One region of the Pseudomonas sp. GW821-FHT02A11 genome, then DNA from elsewhere that is predicted to be linked to it. Evidence: predicted binding sites of a transcription regulator. Region 1 holds the regulator's gene; each other region holds the start of a gene.
What was found. The regulator FliA, encoded in region 1, starts transcription of late flagellar genes. The targets are predictions, from matches to a motif close to CTAAAGTTTNNNNNNNNNNNGCCGNTAA.
Positions count from the first base shown of each region.

Region 1 (7,597 bases):
ACAGAACATGGTCAAGCTGGCGGCCATTCAGGAGGTCAAGCGTCAACAGGAGCTGCTGCCGGCCCCTAACCGCGTGCAGGAGTCCAAAGAGCTGGGCTGGGATGACGTCACCCCGATCGACATGATCGGCCTGGAGGTGGGCTATCGCCTGATTCCGCTGGTGGACCGCAACCAGGGTGGTCAGTTGCTGGCGCGGATCAAGGGTGTGCGCAAGAAGCTGTCGCAAGAGTTGGGCTTTTTGATGCCGACCGTACACATTCGCGACAACCTGGATCTGGCGCCGAGCGCGTATCGTTTGACGCTGATGGGCGTGACCCTGGCCGAAGCCGAGATCTACCCGGACCGGGAGCTTGCGATCAACCCCGGTCAAGTGTTCGGCAGCCTCAACGGCATCACTGCCAAAGACCCGGCGTTTGGGCTTGAGGCGGTCTGGATCGAAATCAGCCAGCGCGCTCAGGCGCAGTCGCTGGGCTACACCGTGGTCGATGCTAGCACTGTAGTGGCGACCCACTTGAACCAGATCCTCTACAAACACTCTCATGAGCTGATTGGTCATGAAGAAGTCCAGCAACTGATGACGTTGCTGGCCAAAAGCTCGCCAAAACTGGCTGAAGAGCTGGTGCCTGGGGTGCTGTCGTTGTCGGCGCTGCTCAAGGTGTTGCAGGCGCTGTTGGCCGAGCAGGTGCCGGTGCGCGATATTCGCAGCATTGCCGAAGCCATCGCCAACAACGCCGCGCGGAGTCAAGATACCGCCGCGCTGGTGGCCGCTGTCCGGGTCGGTTTGTCCCGCGCAATCGTGCAAAGCATTGTCGGCATTGAGCCGGAGCTGCCTGTTATCACCCTTGAGCCAAGGTTGGAACAGATATTGCTCAATAGTCTGCAGAAGGCGGGTCAGGGTCAGGAAGAAGGCGTTCTGCTCGAACCGAGTATGGCTGAGAAGCTTCAGCGCTCGTTGATCGAAGCAGCGCAGCGTCAGGAGATGCAGGGTCAGCCGGTTATATTGTTGGTCGCAGGTCCGGTACGTGCCATGTTGTCCCGCTTTGGGCGCCTGGCGGTTCCGAACATGCATGTTTTGGCTTACCAGGAAATTCCTGACAATAAGCAAGTCACCATCGTAGCGACTGTCGGGCCGAACGGCTGAGGTAGTGAGTCATGCAAGTTAAGCGTTTTTTCGCCGCCGATATGCGACAAGCCATGAAACTGGTTCGTGATGAGCTGGGCGCTGAAGCCGCCATCATCGGCAACCGGCGGATCGCCGGTGGCGTGGAGCTGACTGCCGCGCTGGACTACAAATTGTCTGCGCTGGCCCCGCGTGTGCCGAACATCGAGCTCGAAGACGAGCTGCGCAAGACTCAGTCGCGCATCGTCACCGCTCAGGCCGAGCTGACCAGCCGCAGCGAACTGGACACCGTCGCCAACCGGCAGTTGTTCGCCGGTCTTGCCATGGATGACAGCAAGCAGCAGATCGAGCCGACGCTGGACGAACCGTTCCGCCCCTCGATCCACGCTGCAATCGCGGCTGACCGTGCCGAGCGCGCCGAGCGTCAAACCCACGCCGAGCCGGGCATCAGCCAGCGCGCTTACGATTCGATGCGCTCTGAATTGAACGGCCTGCGTGAACTGCTGGAAGTCCAGCTTGGGTCGCTGGCCTGGAATCAACTGCAGGGCAGCCGTCCGCAACAGGCTAATCTGTGGCGTCGCCTGCAACGTGTGGGTCTGTCTGGCCCGCTGTCGCGCGATCTGTTGAACATGGTCCCGGACGTTGACGATCAGCCTCATGCCTGGCGCATGTTGCTGGCTCACCTGGCGCGCATGATCGTCACACCTGACGTCGAGCCGCTGGAAGAGGGCGGGGTGATCGCCATGGTCGGCCCTGCCGGTATGGGCAAGACCACCACGTTAGCCAAACTCGCGGCCCGTTATGTGTTGAAATACGGCGCGCAAAATATCGCGCTGGTGAGCATGGACAGCTTTCGCATCGGGGCTCAGGAACAACTCAAGACGCTGGGCCGGATTCTCAATGTGCCGGTGACCCACGTCGATCCGGGGCAATCCCTGGCTCAGGCGCTGGAACCGTTGCTGCGCAAGCGCGTGGTGCTGATCGATACCGCAGGCCTCCAAGCCAGCGATCCGGCCCTGCGCCTGCAGCTCGAAAGCCTGGCCGGTCGCGGCATCAAGGCGCGCAATTACTTGGTACTGGCGACAACCAGCCAGAAACAGGTACTGACCGCGGCCTATCACAGTTACAAGCGTTGCGGCCTGGCCGGGTGCATCCTGACCAAGCTCGACGAAACCGCAAGCCTTGGCGAAGTGCTGAGCCTTGCCGTGACACACGAACTGCCTGTGGCCTATCTCACTGATGGCCCGCGCATACCGGATGATCTGCATCTGCCCCGTCGGCACCAGTTGGTAAGCCGTGCCGTCAGTGTGCAGATGCAGGAGGAGCCTAGCGAGGAAGCGATGGCGGATATGTTTGCGGATCTTTATCACAGCACCGGCAAGCGCGCGGGCTAGGTTAAGGAAAATGACATTGGAAAATACCTGCATCGATGGTCTGCCAGGCATTGTTCACTCAGTGAACGTGCAGCCCGAAATGTGGCTTTGGTCTAAGCAAGACAAGGTAAAGAATTAACTATGGGCAGCATGCATCCCGTTCAGGTTATCGCGGTGACCGGTGGCAAAGGTGGCGTAGGCAAGACCAATGTGTCAGTGAACCTCTCGCTGGCCTTGGCCGAGCTGGGACGTCGCGTCATGTTGCTGGATGCCGATCTGGGTCTGGCCAACGTCGACGTATTGTTGGGGCTGACCCCAAAACGCACCCTGGCCGATGTCATCGAAGGCCGCTGCGAGCTGCGCGATGTCCTGTTGCAGGGCCCGGGCGGTGTACGCATCGTGCCTGCGGCATCCGGCACCCAGACCATGGTTCAGTTGAGCCCGGCGCAGCATGCCGGCCTGATTCAGGCGTTCAGCGAAATCGGCGACAACCTCGACGTGCTGGTGATCGACACCGCCGCCGGGATTGGCGAATCGGTGGTCAGCTTCGTACGCGCAGCGCAGGAAGTGCTGCTGGTGGTGTGCGATGAGCCGACCTCGATCACTGACGCCTACGCGCTGATCAAACTGCTTAACCGCGACCACGGCATGAACCGCTTCCGCGTGCTGGCCAACATGGCCCAGAGCCCGCAGGAAGGGCGCAACCTGTTTGCCAAGCTGACCAAGGTCACCGACCGCTTCCTCGACGTGGCCCTGCAGTATGTGGGCGCTGTGCCGTACGACGAATGCGTGCGCAAGGCCGTGCAAAAACAGCGCGCCGTGTATGAAGCGTTTCCACGTTCCAAATGTGCCCTGGCATTCAAGGCCATTGCACAGAAGGTCGATACCTGGCCACTGCCGGCGAACCCGCGTGGCCACCTTGAATTTTTCGTTGAGCGGCTGGTTCATCAGACCAGCGCAGGGCCAGTGTCATGACTGCAAGTGGCTATCGCATGTACAGCAAATCATCCAAAGATTCCCAGTATGAGCTGATCGAGCGTTATGCCCCTCTGGTCAAGCGCATCGCTTACCACTTGCTGGCGCGTTTGCCGGCCAGCGTGCAGGTCGAGGATCTGATCCAGGCCGGCATGATCGGTCTGCTCGAAGTCTCGACCAAGTACGACTCCACCAAGGGTGCGAGTTTCGAGACCTACGCGGGTATTCGTATCCGCGGCGCGATGCTCGATGAAGTGCGCAAGGGAGACTGGGCGCCCCGTTCGGTCCACCGCAACACGCGCATGGTCAGCGACGCGATTCGTGCAATTGAAGCAAAAACCGGCCGCGACGCTAAAGATCATGAGGTTGCTGCCGAACTTCAATTGAGCCTGGACGATTACTACGCGATTCTGAACGATACCTTGGGCAGTCGCCTGTTCAGCTTCGACGACCTGTTGCAGGACGGCGAGCATGAAGGGCTGCATGAGGATGGCGCGAGCCAGTCGCTGGAACCGTCACGGGATCTGGAAGACGAGCGCTTCCAGAGCGCACTGGCCGACGCCATTGCCAACCTGCCCGAGCGTGAACGCCTGGTGTTGGCGCTGTACTACGACGAAGAGCTGAACCTCAAGGAAATCGGTGAGGTCCTGGGGGTCAGCGAGTCGCGTGTCAGCCAGTTGCACAGCCAGTGTGCCGCCCGTCTGCGCGGACGCCTGGGAGAATGGCGCGCGCGCTGACCCATCAACACGGGTGCCGGTTGCGGGGCCTGTGAGTAACATGCAAGACCGGCTGTGCAAGATGTGGTGTGGGAAGCAAAAGAGACAAGGCAGGAGCCGGTCGGATCAGGTCTTCGTGACTCTGTTCCGCTGTGCTCGTACCTTTCGATTCCAAAGCCCCCTCGTTTTCGTGTAACCGGTAGTTGTGCTGTACCGGTATTGATTGAACGCGCGTCCGGGAGCTGGGCGCGTTAAAGACTGCTTGGAGGTCGAATTGGACAAGAACATGAAAATCCTCATCGTTGATGACTTCTCAACGATGCGGCGGATCATAAAAAACCTGTTGCGTGACCTTGGGTTCACCAACACGGCCGAAGCAGATGACGGTACCACCGCATTGCCGATGCTGCAGAGCGGGGCTTTCGATTTCCTGGTGACTGACTGGAACATGCCCGGCATGTCCGGCATCGACCTGCTGCGTCAGGTCCGTGCCGATGAGCGCCTGCGCCATCTGCCGGTACTGATGGTCACCGCCGAAGCCAAGCGCGAGCAGATCATCGAGGCCGCTCAGGCCGGTGTGAACGGCTACGTCGTGAAGCCTTTCACTGCTCAGGTTCTCAAAGAAAAGATCGAGAAGATATTCGAGCGCGTCAATAGCTGATGTCCGCTGCGAGGGCGCTATGGATCCTAAAGATTCGACGATGGGTGACTTCGAGTCGACCCTGAAGAAACATGCACAAGAACTCGTCGCGAGCCTTGAAAAGGGCAAGTTCGGCGACGCCGTGCAACTTATCCATGAGCTAAACCAGACCCGCGATCGCGGCCTGTATCAGGAAGTCGGCAAACTGACGCGCGAGCTGCACAGCGCAATCGTCAATTTCCAGATTGACCCGCACATGCCGCAAGCCGAAGAGGTGTCGCAGATCACGGATGCCACCGAGCGCCTGTCGTATGTTGTCAGGCTCACGGAAGGTGCGGCCAACCGCACCATGGACCTGGTGGAGCAGAGCACGCCATTGATGAATGGCCTGAGCACGGACGCCAAGGCGCTCAGCGACGATTGGGGGCGCTTCATGCGTCGCGAGATCGGTGCCGAGGAGTTTCGTGATCTGGCCCGCCGCGTCGAGGGTTTCCTTGCGCGCAGCGAGAAGGAGACCCACGAGGTCGCCAGCCACCTCAACGACATTCTGCTGGCCCAGGACTATCAGGACCTGACCGGCCAGGTGATCAAGCGTGTGACGACGCTGGTGACCGAAGTCGAGAGCAATCTGCTCAAGTTGGTGCTGATGGCAAGCCAGGTCGATCGCTTTGCTGGCATCGAGCACGACCAGGAAGTGTTCCGTCAGCAAAAAGAACAGGAAAAACTTCATTCCAAGGGTGAAGGTCCGCAGATTCATGCCGATAAACGTGAAGACGTCGTATCCGGTCAGGATGATGTTGACGATCTGCTATCCAGCCTTGGCTTCTAGATTCTAGAGCCGGGGTTCTATGTGAAAGAGGCTGCGGGCCTGATGCGTGAATGCTTCGACGAAAGCAAGGCGCGCAGGCCAGCGACGCAGCCCCTGGATCGGTTTGACGGTTAATTTTAGGAGCACCCCCAATGAGCTTCGGCGCCGATGAAGAAATCCTTCAGGATTTTCTGGTAGAGGCCGGCGAGATTCTGGAGCAGTTGTCCGAGCAGCTGGTCGAGCTGGAAAGCCGGCCGGATGATGCGGATCTGCTCAATGCAATTTTTCGCGGTTTTCACACTGTAAAAGGGGGCGCCGGCTTCCTCCAGCTCAACGAGCTGGTTGAATGCTGTCACATCGCCGAAAACGTGTTCGACATCCTGCGCAAAGGTGAGCGCCGGGTCGACGCGGAACTCATGGACGTCGTGCTTGAAGCCCTGGACACCGTCAACAGTATGTTCGGTCAGGTGCGTGAGCGTTCGGACATCACCCCGGCCACGCCTGAACTGCTCGCCGCGCTGTCGCGTCTGGCTGAGCCTGCGTCGGCTGACGAAGTGGCTGCAGCGCCCGCTCCTGTAGCGCCGGAGCCGGTGGCCGAGGCGCCGTCCGAGGACATCACCGACCAGGAATTCGAACAACTGCTGGACTCGCTCAATGCGGTCAAGGCTCAAGCCGCTGGCGCAGCCGTGCCTGCTCCAGTCGCAGCAGCCCCGGCATCCGCCAATGAAGCGGCCAGCGATGAAATCACTGACGCCGAATTCGAATCGCTGCTCGATCAGCTGCACGGCAAAGGGCAATTCGCTGTCGATGCGGTTGTCCCGACAGCGGCCGCCGCACCTGCCAGCGCGCCTGCCAGTGATGAAATCACCGATGACGAATTCGAAGCGCTGCTCGATCAGTTGCACGGCAAGGGCAGTTTCTCGCCTGACGCCGCTGCAGCCCCAGCTGCCGCTGCGCCTGCTGCCGTCGAATCGGCTGCACCGGCATCGGACGAAATCACCGATAACGAATTTGAAGCACTGCTCGACCAACTGCACGGCAAAGGCAGCTTCTCGCCAGACGTAGCGGCGAGCGCTGCAGCCGCGACGGCACCGGCGAAGAAAGCCGAACCTGCCAAGGTCGAGCCGCCGAAAGCCGAGCCTGCCAAACCGGCTGCGGCAGCGGCTGCACCGACACCCGCTGCTGCCCCGGCGAAAGCGGCTCCAGCACCGGCCGCTGCTCCCGCCGCCGCCCGCGCTCCGGCACCGGCTACCGGCGACAAGGCACCGACCGAAGCGGAAACCACCGTGCGCGTCGACACGGCGCGGTTGGACGAAATCATGAACATGGTTGGCGAACTGGTGCTGGTGCGTAACCGCCTGGTGCGCCTGGGTGCCAACAGCGCCGATGAAGCCATGTCCAAGGCCGTGTCCAATCTGGACGTGGTCACCGCTGACCTGCAGACCGCCGTCATGAAGACGCGCATGCAGCCGATCAAGAAAGTCTTCGGTCGCTTCCCGCGACTGGTTCGCGATCTGGCCCGTCAGCTGAAGAAAGAGATCAACCTTGAACTGGTGGGTGAAGAGACCGACCTGGACAAGAACCTTGTCGAGGCGCTGGCCGACCCGTTGGTGCACTTGGTGCGCAACGCGGTGGACCACGGTATCGAATCGCCGGAAGAGCGCGAAGCATCGGGCAAGGCTCGTGGCGGACGCGTGGTGCTCTCGGCGGAACAGGAAGGCGACCACATCCTCCTGTCGATTTCCGATGACGGCAAAGGCATGGACCCGGCCGTACTGCGTGCTATCGCGGTCAAGCGCGGTGTCATGGACAAGGATGCGGCAGACCGTTTGAGCGACACCGACTGCTACAACCTGATCTTCGCACCGGGCTTTTCGACCAAGACCGAGATCTCCGATGTGTCCGGCCGTGGCGTGGGCATGGACGTGGTGAAAACCAAGATCGCCCAGCTCAACGGCTCGATCA
Region 1 covers NZ_JBWKWB010000020.1:86,996-94,592, forward strand. The annotation lists gene flhA (flagellar biosynthesis protein FlhA) at 1-1,141, shown strand, start outside; gene flhF (flagellar biosynthesis GTPase FlhF) at 1,153-2,514, shown strand; gene fleN (flagellar synthesis regulator FleN) at 2,635-3,468, shown strand; gene fliA (RNA polymerase sigma factor FliA) at 3,465-4,205, shown strand; gene AC07V9_RS23075 (chemotaxis response regulator CheY) at 4,471-4,845, shown strand; gene AC07V9_RS23080 (protein phosphatase CheZ) at 4,865-5,653, shown strand; gene AC07V9_RS23085 (chemotaxis protein CheA) at 5,785-7,597, shown strand, end outside.

Region 2 (7,597 bases), on a different contig from region 1:
GGCCTCTTCCAGCTTCAGGGTCGAACGGCTTGGCGCCTCACGGGGAAACTTCAGACGCGGGATGCCCATGGGCCACATTGCCGAGTTGTCGGCATCCGCCACACCGAGGAAGACCTCCCGGCCGCTTTTGAAGGTCAGCAGCAGACGCGGCAGGCAGGCGTTGTCCACCAGCTTGCCAGCCTTCTCCAGCGCCTTGCGCAGTGGACCTTCGAATTTGCGGCAGAAGGTCGAAAGCTCCTTGCCATCATTGGTGTCGACCACTTCCAGCCACAGGCTGCCGCAGGTGGCAAAACCGGCCATGTGCTCAAGGATGACGCTGATACGGTCGGTTTCCGGCAAGGCGACGAACACCCCCCGCGCCCACTGCCGAGGGAAAATCAGATCGGCGAAACGCAGGCCGGTCATCAAGCGCTCGGCGCCGTCCGGGTCGGTGCAGACGAACTCGGCGCAAGCCGTATCCGCCTTGGCCTTGGCATAACCGGACACGCCCAGCTGCGCGGCGTGCTCACTGATTTCCGAGCAGACTTCGCTTTCGAAACCGGGACGGCAATGCATGAAAAGGGTGTTCACGGGGTGTTCTCCACGGCGCGTCGGTGAGAATTCCCACGCAACCTATACTTGAGGATTAGCCTCAATGACTCGAAAGCCGCGCATGATAGCGGAATCAGGAACCACTGGCGCAGGCCAACGGTCCAGTACTACTCAATGACCATTTGAAAGCCGCCAATCAGAGGGCTGGAACAGATCGTCTTACCGTTTTGTGTGATACGCCCGTCCGTACCGTGCGGACTCGTCAAGGAGTTAGTTCATGCCCTCCCTCGATAGCCTGAAAAGCCTCAAGACACTCGACGTTGGCAACAAGACTTACCACTATTTCAGCCTGCCCGACGCGGCCAAAACACTGGGTGATCTGGACAGACTGCCCATGTCGCTCAAGGTATTGCTGGAAAACCTGTTGCGCTGGGAAGACAACCAGACCGTCACCTTTGAGGACTTCAAATCCCTGGCCGCCTGGCTCACCGAACGCAAATCCGACCGGGAAATCCAGTACCGCCCGGCCCGCGTACTGATGCAGGACTTCACCGGCGTACCCGCCGTGGTCGACCTGGCCGCCATGCGCGCCGCCGTGGCCAAGGCCGGGGGCGATCCGCAGCGCATCAACCCGCTGTCGCCGGTGGACCTGGTCATCGACCACTCAGTGATGGTCGACAAATTCGGCGATCAACAGGCTTTCGGCGAGAACGTCGACATCGAAATGCAGCGCAACGGCGAGCGCTACGCCTTCCTGCGCTGGGGCCAGAGTGCGTTCGACAACTTCAGCGTGGTGCCGCCGGGCACCGGCATCTGCCACCAGGTCAACCTCGAATACCTGGGCCGCACGGTGTGGACCAAGGAAGAAGACGGCCGCACTTACGCCTTTCCGGATACGCTGGTCGGTACCGATTCCCACACCACCATGATCAACGGTCTTGGCGTTTTGGGCTGGGGCGTGGGCGGGATCGAAGCCGAAGCGGCCATGCTCGGCCAGCCGGTGTCGATGCTGATCCCTGAAGTCATCGGCTTCAAACTCACCGGCAAGCTCAAGGAAGGCATTACCGCCACGGACCTGGTGCTGACCGTGACCCAAATGCTGCGCAAGAAAGGCGTGGTCGGCAAGTTCGTCGAGTTCTACGGCGACGGCCTGGCCGACCTGCCCCTGGCCGACCGCGCGACCATTGCCAACATGGCCCCGGAATACGGCGCCACCTGTGGGTTCTTCCCGGTGGACGACGTGACCCTGGAATACCTGCGCCTGTCGGGCCGTCCGGATGACACCGTCAAGCTGGTCGAGGCCTATAGCAAAGCCCAGGGCCTGTGGCGTCTGCCCGGTCAGGAGCCCGTGTTCACCGATGCACTGGAGCTGGACATGGGTTCGGTGGTCGCCAGCCTCGCGGGGCCGAAACGACCGCAGGATCGGGTCGCGTTGCCGGATGTTTCCCAGGCGTTCAGCGATTTCCTCGGCCTGGCCCTGAAACCGACCAAACACGAGGAAGGCCGTCTGGAAAGCGAAGGCGGCGGTGGCGTGGCGGTGGGCAACGCCGATCAGGTCGGTGAAGCCGAATACGAATACCAAGGCAACACCTATCGCCTGAAAAACGGCGCGGTGGTCATCGCCGCGATCACCTCTTGCACCAACACGTCGAACCCCAGCGTAATGATGGCCGCCGGCCTGCTGGCGAAAAAAGCCGTGGAAAAGGGTCTGCAACGCAAACCGTGGGTCAAGAGTTCGTTGGCGCCTGGCTCCAAAGTGGTGACCGACTACTACAAAGCCGCGGGCCTGACCGAATACCTCGACACCTTGGGATTCGATCTGGTGGGTTACGGCTGCACGACCTGCATCGGTAACTCGGGCCCCCTGCCCGACCCGATCGAAAAAGCCATTCAACAATCGGACCTGACCGTCGCCTCGGTGCTGTCCGGCAATCGCAACTTCGAAGGCCGCGTTCATCCACTGGTAAAGACCAACTGGCTGGCCTCTCCTCCGCTGGTCGTCGCCTACGCGCTGGCAGGCACGGTGCGGATCGACCTGAGCAGCGAACCGTTGGGCGAAGGCGGCGACGGTCAGCCGGTTTACCTGCGCGATATCTGGCCGACCCAGAAGGAAATCGCCGACGCCGTGCTCAACGTCAGCACCGGCATGTTCCATAAGGAATACGCCGAAGTGTTCGCCGGGGACGCCCAGTGGCAGGCGATCGAGGTCTCCAAAGACCCGACCTACGTCTGGCAGGACGACTCGACCTACATTCAGCATCCGCCATTTTTCGAGGACGTGGCCGGGCCATTACCGGTAATCGCCGACGTGCAGAAGGCGCGGGTGCTGGCGATCCTGGGCGACTCCGTGACCACCGACCACATCTCGCCGGCCGGCAACATCAAGGCCGACAGCCCGGCTGGCCGCTACCTGCGCGGCAAAGGCGTGGAGCCCAAGGACTTCAACTCCTATGGCTCGCGCCGCGGCAACCACGAAGTGATGATGCGCGGCACCTTCGCCAACATCCGCATTCGTAACGAAATGCTCGGTAACGAAGAAGGCGGTTACACCCTGCACGTACCGACCGACGAGAAGCTGCCGATCTACGACGCCGCCATGCGCTATCAGCAGGAAGGCACGCCGCTGGTGGTCATTGCCGGTCAGGAATACGGCACCGGCTCGAGCCGTGACTGGGCGGCCAAGGGCACCAATCTGCTGGGCGTGAAAGCCGTCATCGCCGAGAGCTTCGAGCGCATTCACCGCTCGAACCTGGTGGGCATGGGCGTGCTGCCGTTGCAGTTCAAGAACGGCCAGAGCCGCAAGACCCTTGAGTTGACCGGCAAAGAGGTGCTGAACATCAGCGGCCTGACTGGCGCGACGCTGCAACCGGGCATGAGCCTGACCTTGCGGATCACCCGTGAGAACGGCCAGCAGGAAGACGTCGACGTGCTGTGCCGGATCGACACCCTGAACGAGGTCGAATACTTCAAGGCCGGAGGGATTCTGCACTACGTGCTGCGGCAGTTGATTGCCTCGTGAGGTGGTGGCTCCGTCGACCGCCGCCTCTGTAGGAGCGCGCTTGCCCGCGATGGCGTTTCGTCAGCCTTACCCGGTTGCCGATCCTCCCTCCTCGCGGGCAAGCGCGCCCCTACGCACTGAGTCCAGGAAACGCCCTACGTCATCATGCGACTCCCCCGCGCCATTTCCGGAAAACTTTCATCCCGATCCCACATGCGCGCGCGTTTAATCAACGTTAAAATCGCCGACCTTATCCGACACTCAAGGACGACATCATGTCGGCGTTGCGCTGGAGCACGCTCACGCTGCTGGCCCTGGGCTACTGCATCGCGCTGGTGTATGGCCAGCTGAGCCTTCCCGTGGTGGTCACCTTCGGCCTGTTGGTCATGGCGGGCATCTGCGTCAGTCATTTCCTACACCGGGCGGTGCGCACGCTCGGTCACGCCTTGTTCATCGCCCTGGCCATGGGGCTGGCCAGTCACTGGCTACCCGGCTTTTTCAGCGCCAGAGTCATCACCGCCGTGCGCTTCACGCCCGAAGCCGCCCCCTTCTCTATGTACCTGGACCTCGACAAACCGCTGATCGGTCTCTGGATCGTGCTGGCTTGCCCCTGGGTGTTCGGCGCCCTTGCACTGCGTCGCACGCTGATTACCAGCAGCCTGACGCTGACGCTGACTACCGGAGTGTGCCTGGCCACCGCAGTGGGCATGGGGTTGATCGGCTGGGCACCGAAATGGCCTGATCAGGGCGGCATCTGGGTGCTCAACAACCTGTTGCTGGTCACCCTCACCCAGGAGCTGCTGTTTCGCGGCTACATCCAGGGCGGTCTGGCCCGCCTGCTGCACCGCGTGCCTTATCAGCAGACCCTCGCCCTGATCATCGCCTCTGCCCTGTTTGGCCTTGCACATTTTGGCGCGGGCTGGCAGTGGATGGTGCTGGCGGGCATGGCCGGGGTTGGCTATGGCATCGCCTACCGGTTCGGCGGGCTGCCGGCAGCGGTCATCACCCATTTCGGGCTCAATCTCGCGCATTTGAGCCTGTTCACCTATCCCATGTTCGACCGCTGAACACTGAGCTGCGGCAATGCGCCCCATGACGCAGTTCACAAAACGCTCAATGTTGCGCGTCCCCCGCCGATACCCCATCAAAGCCTTCCCGGATTGAACAGCTTATGCGCAATAACCAGCCCATCACCCAACGCGAACGGACTTTCCCGGCGCAGCAACGGTTGATTTCCACCACCGATGCCCGCGGCGTGATCACCTACTGCAACGACGCGTTCGTCGAGATCAGTGGTTTTTCCCACGAGGAACTGATCAAGGCGCCCCATAACACCGTTCGCCATCCCGACGTGCCGTCGGCGGTGTTCGAACACATGTGGAGCACCCTCAAGCAGGGGCTGCCGTGGATGGGCATCGTCAAGAACCGCTGCAAAAACGGCGACCATTACTGGGTCAACGCCTATGTCACGCCCATCTTCGAGGGCAAACAGGTGGTCGGCTTCGAGTCGGTGCGGATCAAACCCACCGCCGAGCAGATCCGCCGCGCCGAAGGGCTCTATCAACGCCTGAACAGCGGCAAATCCGCCGTGCCGAGCCGCGACAAGTGGCTGCCGGTGCTGCAGGACTGGCTGCCGTTTATCCTCGTCAGCCAGCTGAGCTTTCTGATCGGCGTCTGGCTCAACTCCTACTGGGGCTTCGCACTGGCCGCCGCACTGGCGGTGCCGCTGGGCCTGCTGGGCCTGAGCTGGCAGCAGCGCGGCATCAAGCGTCTGCTGCGCCTGGCCGAACAGACCACCTCCGACCCGCTGATCGCGCAGATGTACACCGACAGTCGCGGCGCTCAGGCACGTTTGGAGATGTCCATCCTCAGCCAGGAAGCGCGTCTGAAGACCTGCCTCACCCGTTTGCAGGACACCGCCGAACACCTGAACGCCCAGGCTACGCAGTCCGACAGACTGGCACAGGCCAGTTCCAAGGGCCTGGAACGCCAGCGCGTGGAAACCGAACAGGTCGCCACCGCCATCAACCAGATGGCCTCGACCACCCAAGAAGTCGCCAGCCACGTGCAGCGCACCGCCGACGCCACCCAACAGGCGAACGAGCTGACCCGTCGTGGCCGCGACATCGCCAGCGAAACCCGCGAGGCCATTCAGCGACTGTCGGCTTCAGTGGGCGAGACCGGCCTGACTGTCACGCAGCTGGCCAAAGACAGCGATGAAATCGGCGGCGTGGTCGACGTCATCAAAGGCATCGCCGACCAGACCAACCTGCTGGCCCTGAACGCCGCCATCGAAGCGGCACGGGCCGGAGAAATGGGCCGTGGTTTCGCCGTGGTCGCCGACGAAGTTCGCCAATTGGCGCAGCGCACCACCGAATCCACCGGGCAGATCCACTCGCTCATCGCCAAACTGCAAAGCACCGCCAACAACGCGGTGCAGACCATGGAAACCGGCCGTCGCCAGGCTGAAGAAGGCGTCGAGCAAGTGATGGAAGCCGACAAAGCGCTGGTGGGCATCAGCGATGCCGTGGCCAACATCACCGACATGACCACCCAGATTGCCGCCGCTACCGAAGAGCAAAGCTCGGTCGCCGAGGAAGTCAGCCGCAACATCAGCACCATCGCCCACCTGGCCGACCAGACCTCCGACGAAGCCCGCCGCTCCGCGACCCTCAGCGCCGAGCTCACCAACACGGCGCACAGCCAGTACTCGCTGGTGGAGCGGTTCAACCGCTAACACCCTGCGCTTTTAATCAACAGCCTCGACGGGCAACTGTCGGGGCTTTTTTTATTGCCTGTAAAAGTAGGACATTTCTGAAGTTTGCAGTTTTTGCCGATTAGCGGCGGATGACAGATTGACAGAAAAACAAGATCACTATTAGTTGAAGTTCAGATCAGCGATATATATGTACCACCATGAGGTGGATTTCGCTGATCTAGACCAGTCAATTATTTGAGCACCCACCTTCAGGTGAGGAATGGCCAACTGCAATTTACAAACAGTGCCGCTGCTCGCAAAAACATGAACAGGATGACCACCATGACTTTGAAACAGCTAATTGCACCAGAGATCCCAGCAGCAGAGTGCGACGGCCTCATTACTATCAGCAAGCTTGAGGACGATATTGTTGTCCACTTAGAGACTTGGAAGTTCTCGCATCCAGCGGATACCTATCAGCTCCTGCTGAATGGCCAATTGATCGGAACAGCCCAGCCCCTCCCCAGCCCAGTTCCACCCGTCGGGTCAGAGCTGACACTGATGCTGGCCAAGGAAGAGCTTTCCAAAGACGGCGTTTATGAGGTGGCTTATCGAGCGACAAATGTCTTGGGAGAAGTGTTCGCAGACTCTTCCCCGACTCGAATCAGGGTCGACCGCACCCCGCCCGGCGCCGCCCTCCTGGCTCCACTGATCCTCAACACCACTCCCGGCAACCACCTGTCCGCTCTTCTCCCCGGCTACGCCGGCATGGAACCCGGTGATACCATCCAGACCCTGTGCAACGGCCACCCCGGCCCCACGCACATCGTGCAGCCCGATGAACTGACCCTGCGCCCGATCGAAATCGTTTTTGAACGCGAAGTCATGCAGCGACTTGCAGCCGACAACGTGGCGATTTCCTACACGGTCACCGACCGAGCGGGCAACCTGTCGATCGAATCGCTGCCCGTTACCCTCTCACTGAATATGTAACAGCATAATTTCGCTATTCATTCGCATCTTCAACCCTCAGACCTCTATGCATATGCATGGAGGTTCTGAGTCGAAAACGGGATTCGAGAACAGTTCTGAATTATTTTTTCTCGCTTATTTCCGTTTTTCCTACATCCCTTTGGGCAGGGTCCTGATTGAAAATAATTTTTTATTCGGTTCGTTAAAAAAACAAACTTTCAAACCTCCAACAAAACTAGGAAAACAGCGTGAAACACACATATCAGTGCGAACTTCAAGGGTGATGTTTTTCCCGCGACGCTATGCAAACCTCTGCACACCGGGCGATTGACAGGCGACTTGTTCGAATCGACCATATGCAACCTAGACGTCCAATCCTACAACTTCGGTTGTTATCG
Region 2 covers NZ_JBWKWB010000019.1:74,007-81,603, reverse strand. The annotation lists gene rlmM (23S rRNA (cytidine(2498)-2'-O)-methyltransferase RlmM) at 1-570, opposite strand, end outside; gene acnA (aconitate hydratase AcnA) at 809-3,550, shown strand; gene AC07V9_RS22550 (CPBP family intramembrane glutamic endopeptidase) at 3,805-4,596, shown strand; gene AC07V9_RS22545 (methyl-accepting chemotaxis protein) at 4,701-6,266, shown strand; gene AC07V9_RS22540 (hypothetical protein) at 6,570-7,220, shown strand.
Region 2: a site for FliA is predicted at 4,642-4,669, ahead of AC07V9_RS22545 (methyl-accepting chemotaxis protein). Genes of this name have one in related genera too.

Region 3 (7,597 bases), on a different contig from region 1:
TTGGCGGTTGGCTAACTTAAATAGCGCCCACAAAAAAGCCAGCTTAACGCTGGCTTTTCAGTCTCTGGCGGGCGGGACTTATTCGTCGTCGCTGGTCAGGCTGGTGTCGTGTGCGATCAGCGACACGAGGGCGTTTTGTTGGCGATGAGCGAGCTGGCGGAAGCGCTGCAGCAGTTCGCGCTCATGCAGTGACAGCTCTGGGCTGTCGAGGCGCAGCTTCGGCTCGTCACCCAGTGCGCCTTCCTGAATCAGGCTTTGTTCAAGACGCGCAATGATTTCAGAGTTCATGCTGCGATGGTTGTCCTTGGAGACTTCCGCAATGCGCTCGCGCATGCCTTCCGGAAGACGGACAACGAACTTGTCAGCTGTGCGACTGGAATAATTGGCCTGTTTCATAGGGCTCATATATTTAACCGATTTAGTTCAAAGGGGAGGCGGTTCATGCATTTGGCCGCGAGATGTCATCGTCTGACTGTCATTTGGGCGAAATGTTCAACCTGCCAAACATAAAGGTCCGTCATCATGCATCAATCCGTCGGAACCTTGGCGTCAAATCTGTGACAAATATTGAACTAGATAAAGGCGTTTAGCCAGCACCAATTATCCGAAATGCGTTCTGGTTAGCAAAGTTCCGGGATATCGCTCATCCCAGCGACAGCCATAGACTACGCGGGTTTGCGCCGTAGTGGCTATCTGTCTTCAGCGTAGGGCCTTCCACGAAAATATTCGAGAAAGCATTCAAGAAAAGAGACGAAGGGTCTGTCAGGCGAGGCGCTGGAAAGGGGCTACCAAGCGCGGAAGGGCTTCAGGCGAGGTCGGTAAGGCCGAATCTAGAGATGAACTTGGTCCGGGGTCAGGGCTTTGCCTGGCGCAGTACGGGATCGAATTTGATCTTGCGTCCCACAATCAATGCCATCACAAAGAAGCTGGCGAAGATGCCGGCGCAGGTTTTGGCGACCATGCTGAGGGTGTCCATCGAATGGGGAAGCAGCTGATCCGCAGCCAGGGCCATCAGGGTCAGGATCAGAAAGGACAATGCTGCTTTGGACATGGCGGTTCTCGGTTAGAACAAGAGGGCTATTACAGTAGGTAACAGGATCAGAAGACCCAGCGCTCAGCGCGATCAACTGGAATCGCTTCATCAGTGTCGTTAGCCAGCAGGGCGTCAGAACGCGTGGCTGGCATCGCAGCGTAGCGCGGAGCCTGTTTCACCAAGTAATGCGGCTGGACCTGAACGGCGACGCTCTCGGTTTTGCTGCCATCGTCGTGAATGTGGAAGGCCACCAGTGCAACGAGGGCTGCTGCATTCAACAGGGAGAGGGAGAGAGTCACGTTCATCTCGGTTACCTTCGCTTAGTATTGATCTATGAAGGGGATTGCATGAGAAGAGGTAATGCACCCCGCATGCCAAACGAATTTGATAAAAAATAACAATAAAATCAATAGGTTATATAATCTTCCGGGACGTTTGAGATTGCAGTTTGCAATGATGTCATTTTGCGGTATTGCAATTTGCATGATGCGTTGCAAAAAATTGCCAGAACTCCGGCGGACTACAGCCTAAAAAGACAATGACGACATGACAAAACAATGGCTTGCCGTTAACATGCACGCCGTCTCGCTCATGCCACCCAGAGCGCTGACCTTCATAGGCTACGGCTGTTGAGTCCTCTTAGTTCAACGGATAGAACGAGCCCCTCCTAAGGGCTAGATGCAGGTTCGATTCCTGCAGGGGACACATCCTTTCCGTATCGCCGCGCTCATTGCCCTGCACGTCCGGTTTGGCGGTGGCGACGACAGCGTTCCGAGCAGTATTTCACGTCCTCCCAGCAGCGCTCCCACTTCTTGCGCCATGAAAATGGCAGACCGCAGACCGCGCAGCTTTTCACGGGCAGTTCATTCTTCTTCATCGTCGCTCTCCCTGTATTCCGTAATCCTAAACGCAAAAGCCACGGGATTTGCGCCCCGTGGCTTTTCTTTACCGCGTCAACGAGAGGGCGTGTTACAGCGCCATGTCGTTGGCAGGCTTGCTTTCAGCCGGCTTGCTCGGTGCAGCCGCCGGAGCGGTGCCGGTGCCGACCGACAGGTCCAGTACCGGCGGCTTGTCCAGTTGCAGGACTTCAGCGGTGTAGTTCCACTCCTGCTGTACCGCGGCAGGCGAGTCGTTCAGCTTGGTGCCGTAGCTTGGGACGATCTGACGGATCTTGGCTTGCCACTCAGGCGTCGCGACCTTGTCCTTGAAGACCTTCTCCAGCACGTTCAGCATGATCGGTGCAGCAGTCGAGGCGCCTGGCGATGCACCCAGCAGAGCGGCGATGCTGCCGTCCTGGGAGGACACCACTTCAGTACCCAGCTTCAGCACCCCACCTTTATCCGCGTCGCGCTTGATGATCTGCACGCGCTGACCGGCCTGCCACAGACGCCAGTCTTCTTTCTTGGCGTGCGGGAAGTATTCCTGCAGGGCCTTGAAGCGGTCGTCGTCGGACAGCATCAATTGACCGGCGAGGTACTCGACCAGCGGGTACTGCTCGATGCCCACTTTGGTCATCGGCCAGAAGTTGTGGGTGGTCATGCTGCTGAACAGGTCCAGGTAGGAACCTTCTTTCAGGAACTTGGTGGAGAAGGTCGCGAACGGGCCAAACAGGATCACGCGCTTGCCGTCGAGCACGCGGGTGTCCAGGTGCGGAACGGACATGGGTGGCGCGCCGGTGGAGGCAATGCCGTAGGCCTTGGCCATGTGCTGCAGGGCGATGTCTTGGTTGTCGGTGACCAGGAACGAGCCGCCCACCGGGAAGCCTGCGTAGTCGCGGCCTTCCGGAATGCCGGATTTCTGCAGCAGCTTCAGTGCGCCGCCGCCAGCGCCGATGAACAGGAACTTGGCGTCGGTTGCGCTGCTGGTGCCGTCCTTGAGGTTCTTGTACTCGACGTGCCAGCTGCCATCGGCATTGCGGGTGATGTCGTTGACTTCGCTGGACAGCCTCAGGTTGAAGTTCGGGCGAGTCTGCAGGGAAGACACGTACTGGCGGGTGACTTCACCCCAGTTGACGTCGGTGCCGATGGGCGTCCAGGTGGTCGCCAGCTTCTGGTTAGGGTCACGCCCTTCCATCATCAGCGGAACCCACTTGGCGATCTGCGCGTGGTCTTCGGAGAACTGCATCGGGCGGAACAGTGGGCTCGCCTGCAGGGCTTCGTAGCGCTTTTTCAGGAACTTGATGTTGTCATCGCCCCACACGAAGCTCATGTGCGGTGTGGAGTTGATGAACGAATGCGGGTTTTTCAAAACGCTCTGGCGGACTTGCCAGGCGAGGAACTGACGGGTCACCTGGAAGGCTTCGTTGATCTCGATGGCCTTGGAGATATTGACCTTGCCGTCTTTGTCTTCAGGGGTGTAGTTCAGCTCGGCGAGGCCCGAGTGACCGGTACCGGCGTTGTTCCAGCCGTTGGAGCTTTCTTCGGCGACCTTGTCCAGACGCTCGACCATTTCCATGGTCCAGCTCGGCTCCAGCTCGTTGAGCCAGACACCCAGGGTCGAACTCATGATGCCGCCGCCGATCAGCAGCACGTCCACTTTCTTGCTTTCAGCGGCGTGAGCCTGAAGCATACCCATCGAAATCGCCAGGCCCAGCAGCGCCTTGCTTGTCGTCTTGATCATTGCACGCAATCCAATTGATAGAACGTTATCCGCCTGCCGCATGGATGGAGGCGACACCGGTCTTGCTCACATCAGGCTTGAGTGAACGGTAGTCCGATTTCGCGCCCGGCGGGCGAGGGGTAAGGGTTCAAGGTCGAAGAAACGGACCTCGAGTTCTGTGTCCCTCCGCGCTGGCTTCTTGTTAGATCATTGGATGCAGCAGCTTGAGTAAACAACAAACACCGCGCAGGACTCGGTCATCAGGTCCGAGTGTTCTGCGAGGGGCGGCGATTGTACCTGAAATGTGATTTGCGACAAAACATGTGACGGTTTAGTCAATACGCCAATGTGTCACAGGTGGCGAAGGGATAGCTTGCAGCGCGTGGGGGCTATGAACTTTCGCCGCTACCGCTGGCTGAACACGGTGAAATCTGTGGGAGCGAATTCATTCGCGAGAGGCCTGTACATTCGATAAGTCTTCATCGGATGTACGGTCGCTCGGCGAATGCATTCGCTCCCTCAAGGGATCATCGCTGACCCGTCAAAGCGTGAACTTACCTACCATTGCATTGAAAGACACCGCCAGGCGGGACAGCTCCTGACTCGACGCGCTGGTCTGATTCGCACCGGCTGCAGTCTGCGCCGACAGGTCCTGGATGTTCACCAGATTGCGGTCCACCTCACGGGCTACTTGAGCCTGTTCTTCGGCGGCGCTGGCGATGACCAAGTTGCGTTCGTTGATCTGGCTGACGCCTTCGCTGATGCGCTCCAGTGCCAGGCCTGCATCGGTGGCCAGCGTCTGGGTGTTGACTGCGATCGCCTGGCTCTTGCCCATCGCCTTGACGGCTTCATCGGCGCCGTTGCGCACCAGGGTGATCATCGACTCGATCTCGCCGGTGGACGCCTGAGTACGAGCGGCCAGCGCACGCACCTCGTCGGCCACCACGGCAAAGCCACGGCCTTGTTCACCGGCGCGCGCGGCTTCGATAGCAGCGTTGAGGGCCAAGAGGTTGGTCTGTTCAGCGATCCCGCGAATCACGTCCAGCACCTTGGTGATATCGCGAATCTGGCCGGCCAAGGCTTCGACGCGTTGGGTCGAATCATTGATCTCCACGGTCATGGTGTTCATCGCCGCGACGGCCTGCTGAACCTGGCGCTGACCCTTGAGGGCGTCATCGGCGGTCTGGGTCGACACCTGCGAGGCACTGGCGGCGTTGCGCGCGACTTCCTCGACGGCTGCGGTCATTTCGTTCACGGCGGTGGCTGCCTGCTGGATTTCGTCGTTCTGACGCTGCAGGCCACGGCTGCTGTCGTCAGTCACGGCGGTCAGCTCTTCCGCCGCCGAGGCCAGTTGATCCGAGGCGTTGGCGATCTGCTGCACGGTGTTCTTCAGGTTGCCCTGCATATTGGACAGGGCTTTGAGCAACTGCCCGGTTTCGTCCTCGCTGCCCACGGCAACCGCCTGGGTCAGGTCACCATTGGCGACCCGCGCTGCGCTGTCGACCGATTGGTAAATCGGGCGGGTGATCATGCGCGTGACCAGCAGGCCCAGCACAATGGCGCAAATCACCGCAACCAATGAGCCGATGATCAGTATCCAGGTCACCTGTTTGTTGGTGTCGACGCCCGCTTGCGCCGCCTCATCGGCCTGACGGGCGTTGGATTCGATGATGATTTTCAGCTCGCCCATGGTCTTGCGGTAGCTGGGCGTGACGCTGCTGGCGGCCAGTTTGCTGGCTTGCGGGATATCGCCACCTTGAATGACGGAAAGGGTGTTCTGCGCCGCAGCAATATAAGCCAGCCAGTCGCGTTCGAAGTCGTCGCCCGCGGCCTTTTCGTCGGCTTGCAGCGGTGTGGCACGGTAGATCTTGAAGTCGCTTTCGGCCTGGGCCTGATTTTCCTTGAACGACTGCATCGCTGCGTTGATCTCGTCCGGACTGGCTTTGATCGCACTCAAACCCAGGACCTTGAAAAAGTCACGGTTGGTGGCGATGACGTTGGCCTTGACCGAATCGACTTTCGTGATCGACACCAGATTGTTGGTAACCGTGCTTTGAAACAGGTCGTACAGACGTGAAATACCGGCTTGTCCCAGCACGCCGACCGCAACCGTGATCAGCGCGCACAGACAAAAGGCAGACAGCAGTTTGGACTTGAGTTTGAGGTTGGTCAGCCAGGCCATGGGGAGTACTCGGGCAGAGGGGGAGTGCGCGGCAGGAGTGGCCGCTTTCCCTGCATATCGGCGCGAGCTAGCAGGACTTTACACGTTTGGTTACATCCACGATGAACATCATCATTTAATTTGCTTTTGGCAGATTTTGGATCCGTGATCGGGGTGCTACACGGTGCCCATAGCACGTGCTTTCAGCTCGGCGACGGGCGTCACAGCGTGCGCTAGAGGAGGAGAAATCCTGTGTATGACGGTCGCTTTTTCCCGCTGGCATCACCTAAGCTTTACCCCGGCCCCGCCGATAACTCGAACAAGCGGCGTCTCGTCGCAGCGTAAGTGGCCAGGGCTGGTATGAAATAGCTTGATGGCAAATTGACGTTAGCTATCATCTGCCCCTTTTAACGGGGCGGTGAAGTTGACCCGTTGTGTAATTGCCCTTGGGCGGATTTTTTCTCCTGTGACAGGAATCTCGATGCTGGCGTGGAACCAAAAAACCTTTCTGATCGTCGATGATTTCTCTGATTTCCGCAGCTCGGTCCGGTCGATGCTTCGCGAATTGGGCGTCAAGGAAGTAGACACTGCAGACAACGGCGAACAGGCGATCAAGGCCTGTTCGCAGAAGCGTTACGACTTCATTCTTCACGACTTCAACCTGGGTGATGGCAAGAAGAACGGCCAGCAGGTCCTTGAAGACCTGATGACCGATCGCCTTATCAGCCACGAAAGCGTGTTCGTCATGGTCACCGCCGAGAACAGCCAGGCGATGGTGATGAGTGCGCTGGAGTGGGAGCCCGACGCTTACCTGACCAAGCCGTTCAACCGCGCAAGCCTGGCCCAGCGCCTGGAGAAGATCGTTCAGCGCAAGAACCTGCTCAAACCGATTCTTCAGGCGCTGGATCGCGGCAAGCCGGCCGAAGTGCTGGCGGCGTGTGTGAATCTGACCAAGCAGGACCCGCGTTTCGCGCCGCTGTGCCTGCGCTACAAGGCCGACGCGTTGCGCGACCTCAATCAGCACGAGCCGCTGGAAGCCTTTCTCAAATCGATTCTGGCCGATCGCCCGCAGCCTTGGGCGTATGCGGCGCTGGGCAAGCTGTTGCACAAGCGCGGTCGCAACGGCGAGGCGCAAACCGTCTATGAAGAAGCGATCCGTGCCTTCAATTCAATGCCGGTGCTGTTCGACGGTCTGGCCGATGTTCTGATTGCCAGCGGCGACAACCGCCGCGCGCAGAAAATGCTCGAAGAGGCCGTGCGCCTGTCGCCCTACGCCGTGCGTCGTCAGCGCTTGCTGGGCAAGCTGGCGCTGGAAAACCAAGACTTCGACGGGGCCTCCAAGGCCTATCGCCAGGCGGTATCGCAGGGGCAGTTCTCGCGCTTCAAGGACCCGGAGACCAACCTGGGCCTGGCTCAGGCACTGATCAGCAAAGGCGGTGATCGTGGCCTGGATGCGCGCACCCGCGTGGAGATCAACCAGACCTTGGGCGAAGTGGCCAAGGAACACACCAACGACGCCGGCCTGCAAGTGCGGGCGCGTTTGATGAAGGCCACCAGCGTCGCCACGTCCGACCCGGAAATGGCCGCCAAGCTGACCGCCCAGGCGATGGAGCGGCTCGACGGCATGGAGCAGTTTCTCAGTGCCGATGCCGCGCTGGCGGTGGCCGCGCAGCTCAAGCAACTGGGGCAGGAAGCCGCGGGCGCAGGCATTCTGAAAAGCTGTGCGGAGATCTACGGCGACGATGCGGCTGTCATGCAGAACATCGCCAAGCAGACCGACGACCCGGAAATCCTCAGCGCCGGCA
Region 3 covers NZ_JBWKWB010000013.1:106,229-113,825, reverse strand. The annotation lists gene AC07V9_RS18770 (Arc family DNA-binding protein) at 79-405, opposite strand; gene AC07V9_RS18765 (PA3371 family protein) at 854-1,051, opposite strand; gene AC07V9_RS18760 (hypothetical protein) at 1,099-1,338, opposite strand; tRNA gene AC07V9_RS18755 (tRNA-Arg) at 1,667-1,738, shown strand; gene AC07V9_RS18750 (DUF2256 domain-containing protein) at 1,761-1,910, opposite strand; gene mqo (malate dehydrogenase (quinone)) at 2,003-3,652, opposite strand; gene AC07V9_RS18740 (methyl-accepting chemotaxis protein) at 4,173-5,813, opposite strand; gene AC07V9_RS18735 (response regulator) at 6,274-7,597, shown strand, end outside.
Region 3: a site for FliA is predicted at 5,868-5,895, ahead of AC07V9_RS18740 (methyl-accepting chemotaxis protein). Genes of this name have one in related genera too.